One region of the Mesorhizobium sp. B2-5-13 genome, then DNA from elsewhere that is predicted to be linked to it. Evidence: predicted binding sites of a transcription regulator. Region 1 holds the regulator's gene; each other region holds the start of a gene.
The links. Region 1 encodes PhoB, which activates phosphate uptake and scavenging genes when phosphate is short. Its sites were predicted from a motif close to TGTCATNNANCTGTCAT; they were not measured.

Region 1 (3,875 bases):
AGCAGACCGCCGAGGGTCAGGTGCTGCTCGACGGCCAGAACGTTCTCGACCGCTCGCAGGATCTCAACCTGTTGCGCACCAAGATCGGCATGGTGTTCCAGAAGCCGACGCCGTTCCCGATGTCGATCTATGAGAACATCGCCTTCGGCGTCAGGCTCTATGAGAAGATCGGCAAGGCCGAGATGGACGGCCGTGTCGAGCAGGCGCTGAAGCGCGCCGCGCTGTGGAACGAGGTCAAGGACAAGCTCAATGCCAGCGGCCTCAGCCTGTCGGGCGGCCAGCAGCAGCGGCTTTGCATCGCCCGCACCGTGGCGGTGAAGCCGGAGGTCATCCTGCTCGACGAGCCGGCCTCGGCGCTCGACCCATTGTCGACCGCCAAGATCGAGGAACTGATCGACGAGTTGCAGGCCGACTACACGATCGTCATCGTCACCCACAACATGCAGCAGGCCGCGCGCGTCTCGAAGCAGACGGCTTTCATGTATCTGGGCGAGCTGGTCGAATTCGACAAGACCGAGAAGATCTTCACGTCGCCTCGCGAGAAGCGCACGCAGGACTACATCACCGGCCGCTTCGGCTGATCTCACGCATACGAGGACCAGGATCATGGCCGAACACACAGTCGCAGCCTTCGACGAGGATCTCGGACAGATCAGCAAGCTGATCAGCGACATGGGCGATCTTGCCGGCACGATGGTCGGCGGCGCCACCAAGGCGCTGCTGAATTCCGACAATGCGCTGGCACAGCGCGTCGTCTCCGACGACGCCATCATGGACGCGCGCCAGCGCGAACTCGACGATCGCGCCATCACCCTGATCGCCAAGCGCCAGCCGATGGCCGACGATCTGCGTCATGTCGTCGGCTCCATCCGCATGGCGGGCGATCTCGAACGCATCGGCGACCTTGCCAAGAACATTGCCAAGCGCGTCGGCTCCGTCGGCCTTACCGCCACCCCGCGCGATCTGTCGCACTCGATCGATTCCATGGCGCAGCTGGTGCTGATCCAGGTGCAGGGGGTAGTCGAGGAATACGCGGCAGGCGATGCCGCCGCCCTCGCCAAGCTCAGGAATGACGACGAACGCATCGACATCAAATACACTTCGGTGTTCCGCGAACTCCTGACCTACATGATGGAGGATCCCCGCAACATCACGGCTTGCACGCATCTTTTGTTCTGCGCCAAGAATCTCGAACGCATCGGCGACCACGTGACCAACATCGCCGAGAATGCATATTATGTGCTGACCGGCACGCAACTGCCCGCCAACCGTCCGAAGCAGGACGAGACGGCGATGTCGGTGCCGGCGGCTTGACGGCAGGGATGATCAATCGATGATCGCGCCACGCATCATGGTGGTGGAGGACGAGGAGCCGCTCGGCGTGCTTCTCCGCTACAATCTGGAATCGGAAGGCTACCAGGTCGAGGTGGTGACACGCGGCGACGAAGCCGAGATCCGCCTCCAGGAGAACGTGCCCGACCTCCTGGTGCTCGACTGGATGGTGCCGGCGGTTTCCGGCATCGAACTCTGTCGGCGCCTGCGAATGCGGCCCGAGACCGAGAGGCTGCCGATCATCATGTTGACGGCGCGCGGCGAGGAGAGCGACCGCGTGCGCGGCCTCTCGACCGGTGCCGACGACTATCTGGTCAAGCCGTTCTCGACACCGGAATTCATGGCCCGGGTCAAGGCGCTGCTGCGCCGCGCCAAGCCGGAAGTGCTGTCCAGCGTGCTCAAGGTCGGCGACATCGTGCTCGACCGGGAATCGCACCGGGTCTATCGCAAGAAGAGCGAGATCCGGCTCGGACCGACCGAGTTCCGCCTGCTCGAATTCATGATGCGTCATCCCGGCCGCGTGTTCTCGCGCAGCCAGCTGCTCGACAATGTCTGGGGCGAGACGATCTATATCGATGAACGCACCGTGGACGTGCATGTCGGCCGGCTGCGCAAGGCGGTCAACAACGGCCGTATGCCGGACGTGATCCGCACCATTCGCGGCGCCGGCTACGCGATCCGCGAAGACTGAAATCAGGCTACATTCTTGCCCGGAACGCCGGGCCTCGCCAGCACGCCCGGCGCGAAAATCTCCTGGTCCACGAAGGTCAATGCGCGCATAGCGCAACCTTCGCGGATGAGCGGCAGCTCGTTCGGCTCGGTGTCGAAGGAAATCGATTCCGAATGCTGGCCGCCGGCGGTCTGGCCGATGGCCTCGCGCAAGGCCGGCTCGATCAGGTCGAAGGCGGCGGCGCTGACGCCGACCATGGCGACGGGTGCGGGATCGATCAGCGCGAACAGGCTGCCCAGCCCATAGCCCAGCGCCTCGCCGGCCTTGCGATAGGCTTCGCGCTCCGGTCCGTCTTTCTCCCTTGCCGTCGCGGCGAGTGTCCGCATCTGCGCATCGCTGACATCTGCGACCGGTTCGGCGTCCTCGCCAAGCTGCCTGGCGTTGCGCCAGATGGCGTAGTTGCCGGCATAGGCCTCGACGCAGCCGCGCCGTCCGCAGCGGCAGAGCGCGCCTCCCGGGCGATGGATCATGTGGCCGAACTCGCCTCCCGATGAATGCGTGCCGGTGAACAGCTCGCCCTTCAGCACCAGGCCCATGCCGATGCCGTGCGAGAGCAGGATGGCGATGAAGTCGTCGCGGTAGCGTTCGGGGTCGCGCCAGCGCAGCGCCACCGCCATCATGTTGCAGTCGTTCTCCATGGTAGCGGGGATGCCGAACTCGGCTTCAAGTATGTCGGCGAAGGGAATGTCCGTCTGCGGCGTGATCGGCGACCACAGCATCGCACGCGCCTCGCTGTCGGTGATGCCCTGGATCGCCAGCGCGATGCGGGCAATACTGCGGACGTCGAGATCGGGGTCCTCGAGGCGCCGCCGCACTATTGCCGTGCATTCGCCGATCAGCGCCTCGCGCGACATGGTCAGCGTGTCCAGCCGGCGCTGTTCCTCGGCGATCACCTGGCCGGAATAATCGATGACGGCGACGGACAGGAAATTCAGTGACAGCACCACGGTCATCACAGCCGCGGCCTCGGGGTTGAGGCCAAGGCCAACCTGCGGCCGGCCGCGTTTCAGTGAACCGGCTTCGTTCGGCTTGCCTTCGGTCAGGATACCCTCGTCGATCAGGTCGGCTGATATCGCCGATATGGTCGAGTGGCTGAGGCCGGTGGTGGCGGCGATCTCGGTGCGCGAGGGCTGACCACCCTGACGCACGGCTGCAATCACCATGGCGCGGTTGCGCCGGCGCAGATCGTCGTGGCGGATTCCTACCGACATGCTTCCCACATCCTCCCCGTCGCCGCGGTTCTTGACACCCCCTCGAACCTCTCCGGCAATGGGCCGAATACTGGCAGATGCGGCAGGAGCTGTCATTTATTTATTGCGGGACTCGAAAAAAGGTTCCCGGCACCTCAAAATCCATCAGAATCGATGTTGACAGTGTTCCGACGATGGATCAGTGTTTTTTCGAGGCTCGAAAAAATAGGGCCTTTGTGCCGGCCTTCGGGCCAGTTTGGTCGCGCCATACGCGGCGCAGGGAGGATATATCATGAAGAGATTCACAGTCGCCATCCTGGCGGGTGTCGCCATGTCGCTGACGCTGGCGTCGGTGGCGCAGGCGAAGGACAAGGTCATCGGCGTTTCGTGGTCGAATTTCCAGGAAGAGCGCTGGAAGACCGACGAGGCCGCCATGAAGAAAGCGATCGAGGCCGCGGGCGACAAGTACATTTCCGCCGATGCGCAGTCCAATCCCGGCAAGCAGCTGACCGATGTCGAAAGCCTGATTTCCCAGGGCGCCAATTCGCTGATCATCCTGGCGCAGGATGCTTCGGCCATCGGCCCAGCGGTGCAGAAGGCGCTCGACGAGGGCATTCCGGTCG
Region 2 (3,875 bases), on a different contig from region 1:
GCGGCCGGTCAGCAGTTCCTTCCAGCCGTGCTCGAAGCCCATGCCGAACGGTGAAACCAGGCCAAGGCCCGTGACGACGACACGCCTCATCGCAGGTCCTCCCCGGTGATGACTGCCGAAAGCGTCAGGCCGAAGCCTTGTCAATATACTTCACCGCATCGCCGACGGTCAGAATGGTCTCGGCTGCGTCATCGGGGATCTCGACACCGAATTCTTCTTCGAACGCCATGACCAGTTCGACCGTGTCGAGGCTGTCAGCGCCCAGATCATCGATGAAGCTCGCCTGCTCCGTCACTTTGTCGGCATCGACGCCAAGGTGTTCGATGACGATCTTCTTGACGCGCTCTGCGGTGTCACTCATTTGGGCATCCTCGTCTTTTGTTTGTCTGTCTTCGTTAGCGGGCGGAATGCCGCTAATCAAGCTGAAAGATGGTCCTGCCGGAAACGCAACGGCCACGGACCGGTTTTTGCCCGAACCGCCGGGTTGCGGGCCGCATTACACGAAAAATAGCCAAGGTCCAAGCCGAAATGGTGGGTTTTCACAGCGCGGCGATGTTACCGCGGACCTCGCTCAGATCCTCGCTCAGATCATCGCCATACCGCCATTCACATGAATGGTCTGCCCGGTTACGTAGGCGGCCTCGTTCGAAGCCAGATAGGCAACGGCGGACGCCACTTCGGCACTGGTGCCCATGCGCTTCGTGGGGATCGCCGCCATGATCGCCTCTTTCTGCTTGTCGTTGAGCTTGTCGGTCATCGCCGATTCGATGAAGCCCGGAGCGACGCAGTTGACGGTGATGTTGCGGGTGGCGATCTCCTGCGCCAGCGACTTCGACAAGCCGATCATACCGGCCTTGGAGGCACAGTAATTCGCCTGGCCGGGATTGCCGGTCACGCCGACCACCGAAGTGATGTTGATGATGCGGCCATGGCGGCGGCGCATCATCGGGTGGGTCAGTTCACGGGTCAGCCTGAAAACGGCGGTGAGGTTAACCTCCAGCACCGTATCCCAGTCGGCGTCCGACATGCGCACGAACAGGCCGTCCTTGGTGATGCCGGCATTGTTGACCAGAATGTCGACGCCCTCGAGATCGGCCTCCGCCTTCTGGCCGAGTGTCTTGACCTCGTCGCGGTTCGACAGGTTGGCCGGGAACAGCTTGACCCGGTCGCCCAGTTCGGAGGCCAGCGTTTCCAGTTTCTCGAGGCGCGTGCCGTGCAGGCCGACGATCGCGCCCTGCGCATGCAGCACCCTGGCGATCGCCTCGCCGATGCCCCCCGTTGCGCCGGTGACAAGCGCCTTGCGGCCGGTCAATTCGAACATTTTTGTCTCCAGGTTGAGAAGAGGGCACCCCGCATAGGGATGGTATCAAATGGCGTTTTATGCAAGCGCCGCCAATGCCGCCTCGACCTCGGCCGCGGAACCTACAGAGGCGGTGGCGATGTCGCGGTTGATGCGCCGCGCCAGGCCCGAAAGCACCTTGCCGGCGCCGATCTCGTAAAGCGTGGAGACGCCGTTGGCGCCGAACCATTCCACCGTTTCGCGCCAGCGCACGCGGGCAACCACCTGTTCGACCAGACGCCGTGCGATCTCATCGGGGTCACTAGTCGGAGTGACGGTGACGTTGGAGACGATGGGCACCACCGGCGCGGCCCTCGCGACGCTCGCCAGCGCCTCGCGCATGATCTCGGCCGCCGGTGTCATCAGCGCGGAATGGAAAGGCGCCGAAACCTGCAGCATCAGGGCCCGTTTGGCACCCTTTTCGGTGCACAGTCTCGCCGCCAGTTCCACCGCGGCTCTCGTGCCTGATATGACCAGCTGACCGCCGCCATTGTCGTTCGCCACCTGGCAGGCAGCGCCCTTGCCAGCGCCCAGGGCTGCCTCGGCACAGGCAGCTTCGACATCGGCCTGCTCCAATCCGATGATCGCCGCCATGGCGCCCTCGCCGGCCGGCACCGCCGCCTGCATGGCGTTGCCGCGAATGCGCAGCAGACGGGCGGCATCGGCAACGGAAACGAAGCCGGCGGCGGCGAGTGCCGAATATTCGCCCAGCGAATGGCCGGCGACATAGGCGACCTTGTCCTTCAGCGAGAAACCGCGCGCTTCCAGCGCCCTGATCGCCGCCAGCGATACCGCCATAAGGGCCGGCTGCGCATTGGCCGTCAGCGTCAGGGTCTCTTCGGGACCTTCCCAGATCAGCTTCGACAGGTTTTCGCCAAGAGCGTCATCGACTTCCTGGAAGATCCTGCGCGCCTCTGGAAAGGCATCGGCAAGATCCTTGCCCATGCCGACAGCCTGGCTTCCTTGTCCTGGAAAGGTGAATGCGACGGCCATGCGAGGGCTCCCCAGACTTGTTTTGCTTGCCTGATACTACGAATTTTCCCTGCCTGTGACGCAAGGCAGGCCGCCAAGTCAAGCCCGGTTCAACCCGGCGCCTAATCCGAACCATGCGCCGAGCGCCTGTTCCCAAAGGGCTTTGCGGCGATCACACCTGATGAAAACCGCTCACGAATCGTTTGCTGGCTCTTCTTATTTTCGTCACAGGCGCTAGCTTTGCGTGACAATTATATGACAATCGAATGACATGGATTGTCTTGGGGTGGGAAGTTAAAGTGGCAAAGAGCTCCAAACGTGCCGGCAACGCCGTGCCGCAGTTCCTGGAAGACGATCCGTCCACCGGCTATCTCCCGGGCCGGCGATGGCCGGTCGTCCGTTACGGGCTGATCAGCCTGGCGATCTCGGCCGTGCTGGTGTTCGCCATCGAACTGATCGTGCGCGGCGATGTTGCCGGCACCGTTTCCTTCTTCCTGCAGCCGTTCAAGCCGGGCTGGACAACCATCGTCGTGTTCGCGCTGGTCCTGATCGGTCTCGACGCGGTCCTCGGGCGCAGTCATCAGAGCCTGATGATCGTGGCGCCGCTGACCCTGTCGCTGGCCTTTGTCGGCCACCAGAAGTCGCATTATCTCGGCGATCCGCTCTATCCGACGGATTTTCTCTATGCCCGCCAGATCTTCGCCCTGCTGCCGCTGCTGGTGCGCGAGCGGCCTATGACCGCGCTCGCCATGGTCGCGGGCATCGTCGCCGGCCTGTCCCTGCTCGTCTACGGTTGGCGGCTTTGGCGCCGCGAGGTTCCAGCCCTCAGCCACAAGGGCCGCCTTGCCCGGCTGACGCTGGCGGTGCCGCTGCTCGCCTTCTTCGTCTCGATCATGGACTACGCCACTTTCTCGTGGACGCGGGACCGGCTGCAGATCATCCCCATCATGTGGGACCAGAAGGAAAACTATGCCTCCAACGGCTTTGCGCTCGCCTTCGCGCTCAACGTCCCGATGGCGCATGTCTCGGCACCACCAGGCTATTCCGACAAGGCAATTGCGGCCATTGACCGAACCAATGTGACGGCCTCGGTACCTACCGAGAAGCCCGACATCATCGTCGTCATGAGCGAATCCTTCTGGGATTCGACCAAGCTGCCCGGCGTCACCATCACCCCCGATCCGATCCCCAATGTGCGGGCGCTCCGCTCGGGCTCGATGTTCTCGCCTGAATTCGGCGGCATGACCGCCAACATCGAATTCGAAGCGCTTACCGGGTTCTCGAACGCCTTCCTGCCGGCCGGCAGCATCCCCTACCAGCAATATGTACGCACCCCGACGCCGTCGATGGCGACCTTCCTGAAGAGCGAAGGCTATAGGGCACGCGCCATCCATCCAGGCACAAACTGGTTCTGGAATCGCGGCGCGGTCTATGCCGATTTCGGCTTCAACGACTTCAAATCGGAAGAGACGCTGCCGCCCATGGAAAAGCGCGGACCGCTGGCATCCGACGCCGCGATGACCGACGAGATCATCCGGGAAGCCAACGCCAGCGACGACCCGGT
Region 3 (3,875 bases), on a different contig from region 1:
GCAAGAACGCGACGATGTCGTCGATCTCGGCATCGTTGAGCGCCGGCTTGTCGCCGGGTTTCTTGCCGTTGAAGGGTAGATCCCGGTTGAGATTTCCCCAGTAAACCTTTGGCAAATCGTCATATTGCCTCACCATGCCGTCTGCATTCCTGGGATACCAGTGGCCGGGGTCGGTGTCGCGGCTGGCGTAGAAGGCGACGGCGTCGCGCAGCGTGTGGAAGTAGCCGTTGTGGAAGAAACTCTTGCGCAGCGCGACATTGCGCAGCGTCGGTGTCTTGAACAGGCCGCAATAGCCGGTGCGGCCGTGAAAATCGGTGCGCAGCGGGCCGCACAGGCCGAGATCGGCATAGGCGGGGTCGGCGTTGGCCGGGATGGCCGGATTGCGCGGCACGGCGATAGCGATCAGGCCGAAGTCGGTGAACTGCGGCGGCTCGCCGTCATTGGCGGGTTCGCTGAGGTGGCAGGAGGCGCAATTGCCTTTCGCCTCGTCCTCGAACAGGGCGCGGCCGCGCCGTTCCTGCGCCGACAATGTCGCCTTGCCGGCGAGGAAGGCGTCGTAGCGGCTGGAATAAGGATAAAAATCGGCGGCGCTCTGCTCGAACGTGCCGAGCGCCTCGGCGGCGGCGTCGAAGGCGTCGCCCGGGCGGTCGAAGACATCGTTGCCGAAGGTTGCCTTGAACTCGTCGGCATAGGCCGATTTACGCAGGGCGGCGGTGACAGCCCCCGCATCCTTGTTGGCCATCTCGAAGGGCGAGAGCAGGGGGATTGTCGCCTGATCCTTGCCGTGGTCGGCGCGGCCGTCCCAGGTCAGGCCGCCGGTCGGACCGTTGTCGACGCTCTCGTCGCCTTCGTCGTCGGAATCGTAAAAATGCTCGGTGAAGGCGGGAGCGGCCTGGAGATAGCGCAGCGAGGGCACCGCGCGCACACCGGGCTGGTCGAGGTTCGGGCCGCCCATCTCGACCGGCGTGGCCGAGGCCGGTCCGAAAGCACGGCGCGGATCATGGCAGGACGAGCAGGCCTGCCTGCCCGAGGCCGACAGCGCCGGGTCGAAGAACATTTTTCGCCCCAAGGCGGTCAGCGCCTCGGCGCGCGCGAAAGCTTGCGCCCGCGATAGCGGACCGGGATGGACGCCATCCGCCGTATTCGCGGGCGCGGCAAAGCCAAAGGTCGAGATCGCGGCAATCGCGATCATCAGGCTTTTCCATCGTCTCGTCGTCCTTTTCATCGTCCCGTCGTCATGGGGAATGGTCCGCTTTGGCCCGGAAATAGGAATGGAGTGCAACGGATTGATGACCGGCTCCAGTGCTCACGAAACCGTGTTCGCCGCGGCGGCGGATGTCACAAAGGTGACAAGGCATCCACGTTAGCTGCCCCTATGGTTCCCGCGCCCCTCCAGCCACAGTCAAGCCACGAGGTCTTCCCAATGACGAGGCTCAAACTCCTCACTTCCTTCTGCCTGGCCGGCTCGGCCCTGCTTCCCCTCGCGGCCAATGCCGCCCCTCCCGGCTTCGACAAGATCGACACTGTCGTCGTCATCTATGCCGAGAACCGCAGCTTCGATAATCTCTATGGCGGCTTCCCCGGCGCCAACGGGCTGGCCAATGTCTCGGCCGATCAGGCGCGCCAGCTCGACCGCGACGGCAAGCCGTTCACCGAGCTGCCGCCGGCCTGGGGCGGGCTGACCGGAAAGGGCGTCACGCCCGTGGTGACGGAGGCTGAGACCGCGCACCTCGCCAACGCTGCCTTCGCCATTGACGATCCCAAGGGCTTCAACGAAGGCACCAACGTCATCACCCATGATCTGTGGCACCGCTTCTACCAGGAGCAGATGCAGATCGACGGCGGCAAGAACGACAAATTCGTCGCCTGGGCCGATTCCGGCGGCCTGGTCATGGGGCACTATGATGGCTCCATCCTGCCGATGTGGCAGGTCGCGAAGAAGTATGTGCTGGCCGACAATTTCTTCCAGGGCGCCTTCGGCGGCTCCTTCCTCAACCATTTCCAGCTCGCCTGCGCCTGTACACCGGTCTACCCCCACGCCGACACCAGCCCGATCAAGGGCCAGATCGCCGTGGTCGAGGCCGATGGCACAACCTTGAAGGTCGCTGACAATTCGCCGGCCTCGGCACTCGGCGGCGTACCGAAATTCGTCAATGACGGCGCCATCACGCCCGACTTCCATGCCGTCAACACCATGCAGCCGCCCTATCAACCGAGCGCCAACAAGCCGGCCGAGGGCGGCGACAAGGCGCTGGCCGACCCGGCCGCGCCCACCACGCTGCCGCCGCAGCACGACATCACCATCGGCGATCTGCTGTCGCTGAAGGGGGTGAGCTGGGCCTGGTATGCCGGCGCCTGGCAGGCAACGCTGGACGGCAAGAACGCGACGCCGGTGCCGAACTTCCAGTTCCACCACCAGCCGTTCAACTATTTTGCCGCCTACGCGCCCGGCACCCCCGCGCGCACCGAGCATCTGAGGGACGGCGGCCTGAATGGCGCCGAGTTCATCAAGGCGATCGACGACGGCAAGCTGCCGGCGGTGAGTTTCTACAAGCCGCAGGGCAATCTCAACGAACATGGCGGCTATGCCGACGTGGCCAGCGGCGACCAGCATCTGGCCGACCTCATTTCGCATCTGGAGAAGAGCCCGCAATGGGGCCACATGCTGGTGGTCGTCACCTATGACGAGAATGGCGGCTTCTGGGATCATGTCGCGCCGCCCAAGGCCGACCGCTGGGGCCCGGGCAACCGCATCCCGGCCTTCATCGTCTCGCCCTATGCCAGGATGGGCACGGTCGACCACACGCAATACGACACGACATCGATCCTGCGCTTCATCACCGCGCGCTACGACCTGCCGGTACTGACCGGCATCGTTGCCCGCGACAAGGCGCTGGCCGCCAATGGCGAGCCGCCGATGGGGGATCTGAGCGCGGCGCTGGACCTCAGCCGGTAGGCCGAGCGAACCACGGATATGCCGCCGCGCCGCAGGGCGCGATGGCCTTCTCAGCCGCCATTCACAAGCGCAAAATGAGCTTCTGCAGATTGCCGCCCTGGCCGAGTTCGACCCGGTCGAAATCGCGGCTTGCCTGGCGCTGCGCCTGCGAGAGTGCGGACAGGCGCTTGGTCATCTCGACCCGGATCTTGCTGCATTTTGGGTCGTCGGGAACGGTCAGGCCCACTGTCGCCGCCTCGATCTTGCGCGCCATGTCGACAATGCTCGCGCCGTGCACCTTTTCGTGGGCGCTGACGCCGGCGAGGAAAACCTCCCAGTTCTTCTGGATGGCGGAGGGCAGCGGCGATGAGGGGCTGGGCAAGGTGTAGGTGATGATGAGCTTGGGCTTGGCCGAAACCAGCACGCAGGCTCCGGCATGCGCCTGATAATCCCTGGTCCAGGTCAGCTTGAAATTGGTGTGGGCGATGGCGCGGGCAATGCCGGCATTCGGCCCGTTCTCGCCGATCGACCGGTAGAGCTCCAGCCCGGACTGGCCTGAAATGGCGTAGGTCTCGACCTTCTCGACCGGCTTCCATTCGGCCTGCGCGGCGAGCGGCGAGGCCACCAGGGCGGCTGTCACAAGACACAGGCGAATACAAGCTCTCAACACCAAGGCGCCCCGCACATGCAATGCCATTCAACGCCTTTTCCTATATGCTGCCGGCGGGTGCTGCAAATGCCCGAAGGGGGAAGTCATGAAAAGATATGTCGTTGCCGCCGGAGCCTTGGCGGCATTGCTTGGCGCGCAGCCGGCCTTTGCCGCGTCCTGCGGCTGGAGCGCGAAGATGGAAGAAGACGAGGGCGGCAGCGTGCTGACGGCTTCCGTCTGCGGCGGGCCGAAAGGCGACGCGCATCTGACGCTGACCTGCTTCGACAATCC
Region 4 (3,875 bases), on a different contig from region 1:
TTCGAGCAGCATCCGGCCGCGGCGGAGCGCATCATCGCCGCGGCCAATGCCTATTGCCGCAAATTTTCCAATGAACGGGACGAGCAGGCGATCTCCCTGCTCGTCCTCTACAAATATTTCGTGCTCAGCGGCCAGATCGAACCCGATCCCGAGCTCTGGCGGTTCATCGGGACCTAGCTCTTGTGCTCGGCCCGACGCCGCTGATCAGATGTCGCTGCGGTCGAGAACCATGTCGGCGGGGCCGAAGCGATCCTTCGCCGTCAGTTGCTGGTGCCAGTAGGGGTAGAGCAGGGGCGGTCGGCTAACGGCGTCGAGGCGCTGGCGTTCCTCGGTGCCGAGCTCCAGGGCGGCGGCCGCGAGATTGTCCTTCAGCTGGACGTCGTTGCGGGCGCCGATCACCAGCGACGAGACGGCAGGGCGGCCGAGCAGCCAGGCAAGCGCCACCTGCGCCGCCGACACACCACGATCCTTGCCGATGTCGACCAGCAGATCGACGATCCGCCACAGCCGGTCCTCGTCGCGGATCGGCGGCTCGGACCAGCCGGCGAGCTGGCGGGCGGTCGGGCTGTCGCGGCGGTATTTGCCCGACAGCAGGCCGCCGGCGAGCGGGCTCCAGACCAGCACGCCCAGCCCCTGGTCGACCGAGATCGGCAGCAGCTCGTACTCGGCTTCGCGCGCTTCCAGCGTGTAGTGGATCTGCTGGGTGACGAAGCGTTGCTGGTGGCGGCTGTCGCTGATGGAAAGCGCCTTCATCACCTGCCAGCCGGAATAGTTGGAGCAGCCGATGTAGCGCACCTTGCCCTGGCTGACCAAAGTGTCGAGCGCGGCAACGGTTTCCTCGAGCGGGGTGAGGCCGTCCCACTGGTGGACGAAATAGATGTCGATGACATCGGTCTTCAACCGCTTCAGGCTTCTCTCGCATTCGCGGATAAGATGGTGGCGCGACAGGCCTTCGTCGTTCGGGCCCTTGCCGATCCGCATCCGCGCCTTGGACGCGATCAGCACATCGTTCTTGCGCTTGCCGCCGAGCGCTTCGCCTATGATCTCTTCAGACAGGCCGTTCGAATAGACGTTGGCGGTATCGATGAGATTGATGCCGGCGTCAATGCACATATCGATCATCCGCTTGGCTTCGGCGAGATCGCTGTTGCCGACCGCGGCGAAGGGCCCGGAGCCGCCGAAGGTCATGGTGCCAAGCGTCAGTGTCGAAACCTTCAGGCCCGAACGGCCAAGGGTGCGGTATTCCATGTCAGATCCTCACGATTTTGTTGAAGAGGCGTGCCGCCAAGGGGCAGGCCTGGAACGCGACCGCGGATTTGTAGGACAATTCGGTCGGCTTGTCGCCGTAGAATGACATTGGATCGATCACACATCGCCGAATCCGCCGTGGCAGCAATCGCGCCCGGGCTGCAATAAAACCGTCACCGCCGGCCTATATTGAAGTCGGCTCAGGTGTTTCCATTCTTGGCCGCTGGCCAGAAATTGGGGCGCCAGTGGTAACCGACAGGGCTTGCAAGCGGAGCAGCTGATATGACCGAGCTAAAAAAGAATTCCCCTGCCAAGGACTGGCTCGAAGCCGAGCTCGCCGACACGCTTGACGAAGATTATGAGCTCGAAATGTCGGAGCCGGCGCTATCGATGGAGATCGCCAAGATCTACAAGAACTCGCATCCGCCTTCGATCGATCGCATGCAATATTTTCGCGACCTGATCAGCTTGCAGTCCGAATTGATCAAGCTGCAATCCTGGGTCGCCTATCACAAGAAGAAACTGGTGGTGATTTTCGAGGGCCGTGACTCCGCCGGCAAGGGCGGCGTCATCAAGCGCATCACCCAGCGGCTCAACCCCCGCATCTGCCGCGTCGTGGCGCTTCCGGCGCCGACTGAACGCGAGAAGTCGCAATGGTATTTCCAGCGCTATGTCCCGCATTTGCCGGCAGGCGGCGAGATCGTGTTGCTCGACCGCTCCTGGTACAACCGCTCCGGCGTCGAACGGGTAATGGGTTTTGCCAACCCCGAGCAGGTGGAGGAGTTCTTCCATGACGTGCCGGAGTTCGAGCGCATGCTGGTGCGCTCGGGCATCACCGTGGTCAAATACTGGTTCTCGATCACCGACGAAGAACAGCAGATGCGCTTCCTGATGCGCATCCATGATCCGATGAAGCAGTGGAAGCTGTCGCCGATGGACCTGCAGTCACGTGTGCGCTGGGAACAGTACACCAAGGCCAAGGAGGAGACTTTCGCCCGCACCAACATCCCCGAAGCGCCCTGGTTCATCGTCGAGGGCAACGACAAGAAGCGCGCGCGCCTGAACTGCATCGATCATCTGCTGAAGCAGCTGCCGTACGAAGACGTGCCGCACGAGGAGATCACGCTGCCGGAGCGCGTCTTCAACCCCGAATACGAACGCCAGGTCCTGCCGCGCGAACTTTACGTGCCGGAGAAATATTGAGAAACCTTTCCTTCTCCCCGTTTCACGGGGAGAAGGTGCCCGAAGGGCGGATGAGAGGGGCGCAGGGCTAACTGGTTAGACCGCCGTTCGCAGGACCACGCCAGCATCATCTTCGTTCGGCAGCACCGCCCCTCATTGTCCTGCCGGACCTTTCTCCTGGTATAGTGACGGGGAGAAAGGAGCTGCGCCAAAAGGGCTCGGCCTAAGTCCTGTTGATGACCACGTGTGTGGCAAGTGCCGTTGCCGCCTGTTCGGTGCACTGATAACCAAGGTTGGGCATGTCGAGGCCGGCAAAAAGGTTTTCGCCCTTGCCCAGCAGCACCGGTGAGATTGCCAGGTGCATCTCGTCGATCAGCCGCTCCTGGAGATATTGCCGGATGGTGGAGACGCCGCCGCCGACCCGCACGTCCTTGCCGCTGGCCGCTGATTTTGCCTGCTCTAGCGCCGAATGGATCCCGCCGGTGACGAAATGGAAAATCGTTCCGCCTTCCATCGTGATGGGCGCCCGCTCGTGGTGGGTCAGCACGAACACCGGCACATGATAGGGCGGATTGTCGCCCCACCAGCCCTTCCACTTGTCGTCAGGCCATTCACCCCGGATCGGGCCGAACATATTGCGGCCGAGGATCCAGGCGCCGAGGTTCTCGAAGCTGCGCGCCGCAAAGTCCTCGTCGACGCCTGTCTCGCCGCCTTCCTCGCCAAACATCTTGCGGAAGGTGCGGGTGCTGAAAGCCCATTTATGCAGGGCCATTCCGCCGACGCCGAGCGGATTTTCCAGACTCTGATCAGGCCCGGCGCCGTAGCCGTCGAGGGACAGGCTGAAAGCATTGACGCGAAGCTTGGACATGAAGACCTCCTCGGAAACCAGTTGTATTTTGCAAGTGGTTTTCTTCTAGCAAACTGATTGTGAATTGCAAGCGGTATTTTTCGGATCGAAAGACATCTATCCAGACCTTTGCACCAAGCGATGTCCAGACTGTTGTGTAGCGGTCGGCACGGACGGCCAGTGGCGGCCGTCGAGTCAGCCGCGATATCAACTCATTCGCCTGTAAATTTCATGAAACGGATGTGGTGCCCGCATTGACGAGGCCCGACCCCGACAGGGAACCGGGTCATGGAGGCGTTAGCCATACCTCTTGGCCGAGGTGCGGGCTGCCGGCCGCCTCCGGCCGCGCGGTTATTTTAGCTGCAGCTGCCGGTTTTTATCAGCGGGAATTCGAAGGAACCGCCGACCGCTCGAAAGAGTGGTGACATCTACTGAAAGGCCTTGCCCGGGACCTTGAGACTACCCTTTCAGCATTTCCGCCACTTCGGGAGCGAAATAGGTCAGGATGCCGTCGCAGCCGGCACGCTTGAAGGCGAGCAGCGATTCCAGCATCGCCTTCTCGCCGTCGATCCAGCCATTAGCGCCGGCCGCCTTGATC

Region 2: FJ434_RS15345 (LTA synthase family protein) is a predicted target of PhoB. The motif match lies at 2,556-2,572, and genes of this name have one in related genera.
Region 3: FJ434_RS25915 (acid phosphatase) is a predicted target of PhoB. The motif match lies at 1,336-1,352, and genes of this name have one in related genera.
Region 4: ppk2 (polyphosphate kinase 2) is a predicted target of PhoB. The motif match lies at 1,409-1,425, and genes of this name have one in related genera.

What each region holds. Positions count from the first base shown of each region.
Region 1 covers NZ_VFUI01000007.1:58,646-62,520, forward strand. The annotation lists gene pstB (phosphate ABC transporter ATP-binding protein PstB) at 1-581, shown strand, start outside; gene phoU (phosphate signaling complex protein PhoU) at 607-1,314, shown strand; gene phoB (phosphate regulon transcriptional regulator PhoB) at 1,334-2,023, shown strand; gene FJ434_RS14035 (ROK family protein) at 2,026-3,273, opposite strand; gene xylF (D-xylose ABC transporter substrate-binding protein) at 3,545-3,875, shown strand, end outside.
Region 2 covers NZ_VFUI01000008.1:38,042-41,916, reverse strand. The annotation lists gene fabF (beta-ketoacyl-ACP synthase II) at 1-90, opposite strand, end outside; gene FJ434_RS15360 (acyl carrier protein) at 125-361, opposite strand; gene fabG (3-oxoacyl-[acyl-carrier-protein] reductase) at 584-1,321, opposite strand; gene fabD (ACP S-malonyltransferase) at 1,379-2,332, opposite strand; gene FJ434_RS15345 (LTA synthase family protein) at 2,578-3,875, shown strand, end outside.
Region 3 covers NZ_VFUI01000024.1:34,523-38,397, forward strand. The annotation lists gene FJ434_RS25910 (cytochrome-c peroxidase) at 1-1,192, opposite strand, end outside; gene FJ434_RS25915 (acid phosphatase) at 1,424-2,956, shown strand; gene FJ434_RS25920 (DUF922 domain-containing protein) at 3,018-3,632, opposite strand; gene FJ434_RS25925 (hypothetical protein) at 3,691-3,875, shown strand, end outside.
Region 4 covers NZ_VFUI01000001.1:602,963-606,837, reverse strand. The annotation lists partial or broken gene FJ434_RS03100 (glycosyl transferase family 90) at 1-177, shown strand, start outside; gene FJ434_RS03095 (aldo/keto reductase) at 205-1,248, opposite strand; gene ppk2 (polyphosphate kinase 2) at 1,531-2,451, shown strand; gene FJ434_RS03085 (dihydrofolate reductase family protein) at 2,654-3,298, opposite strand; gene hemB (porphobilinogen synthase) at 3,737-3,875, opposite strand, start outside.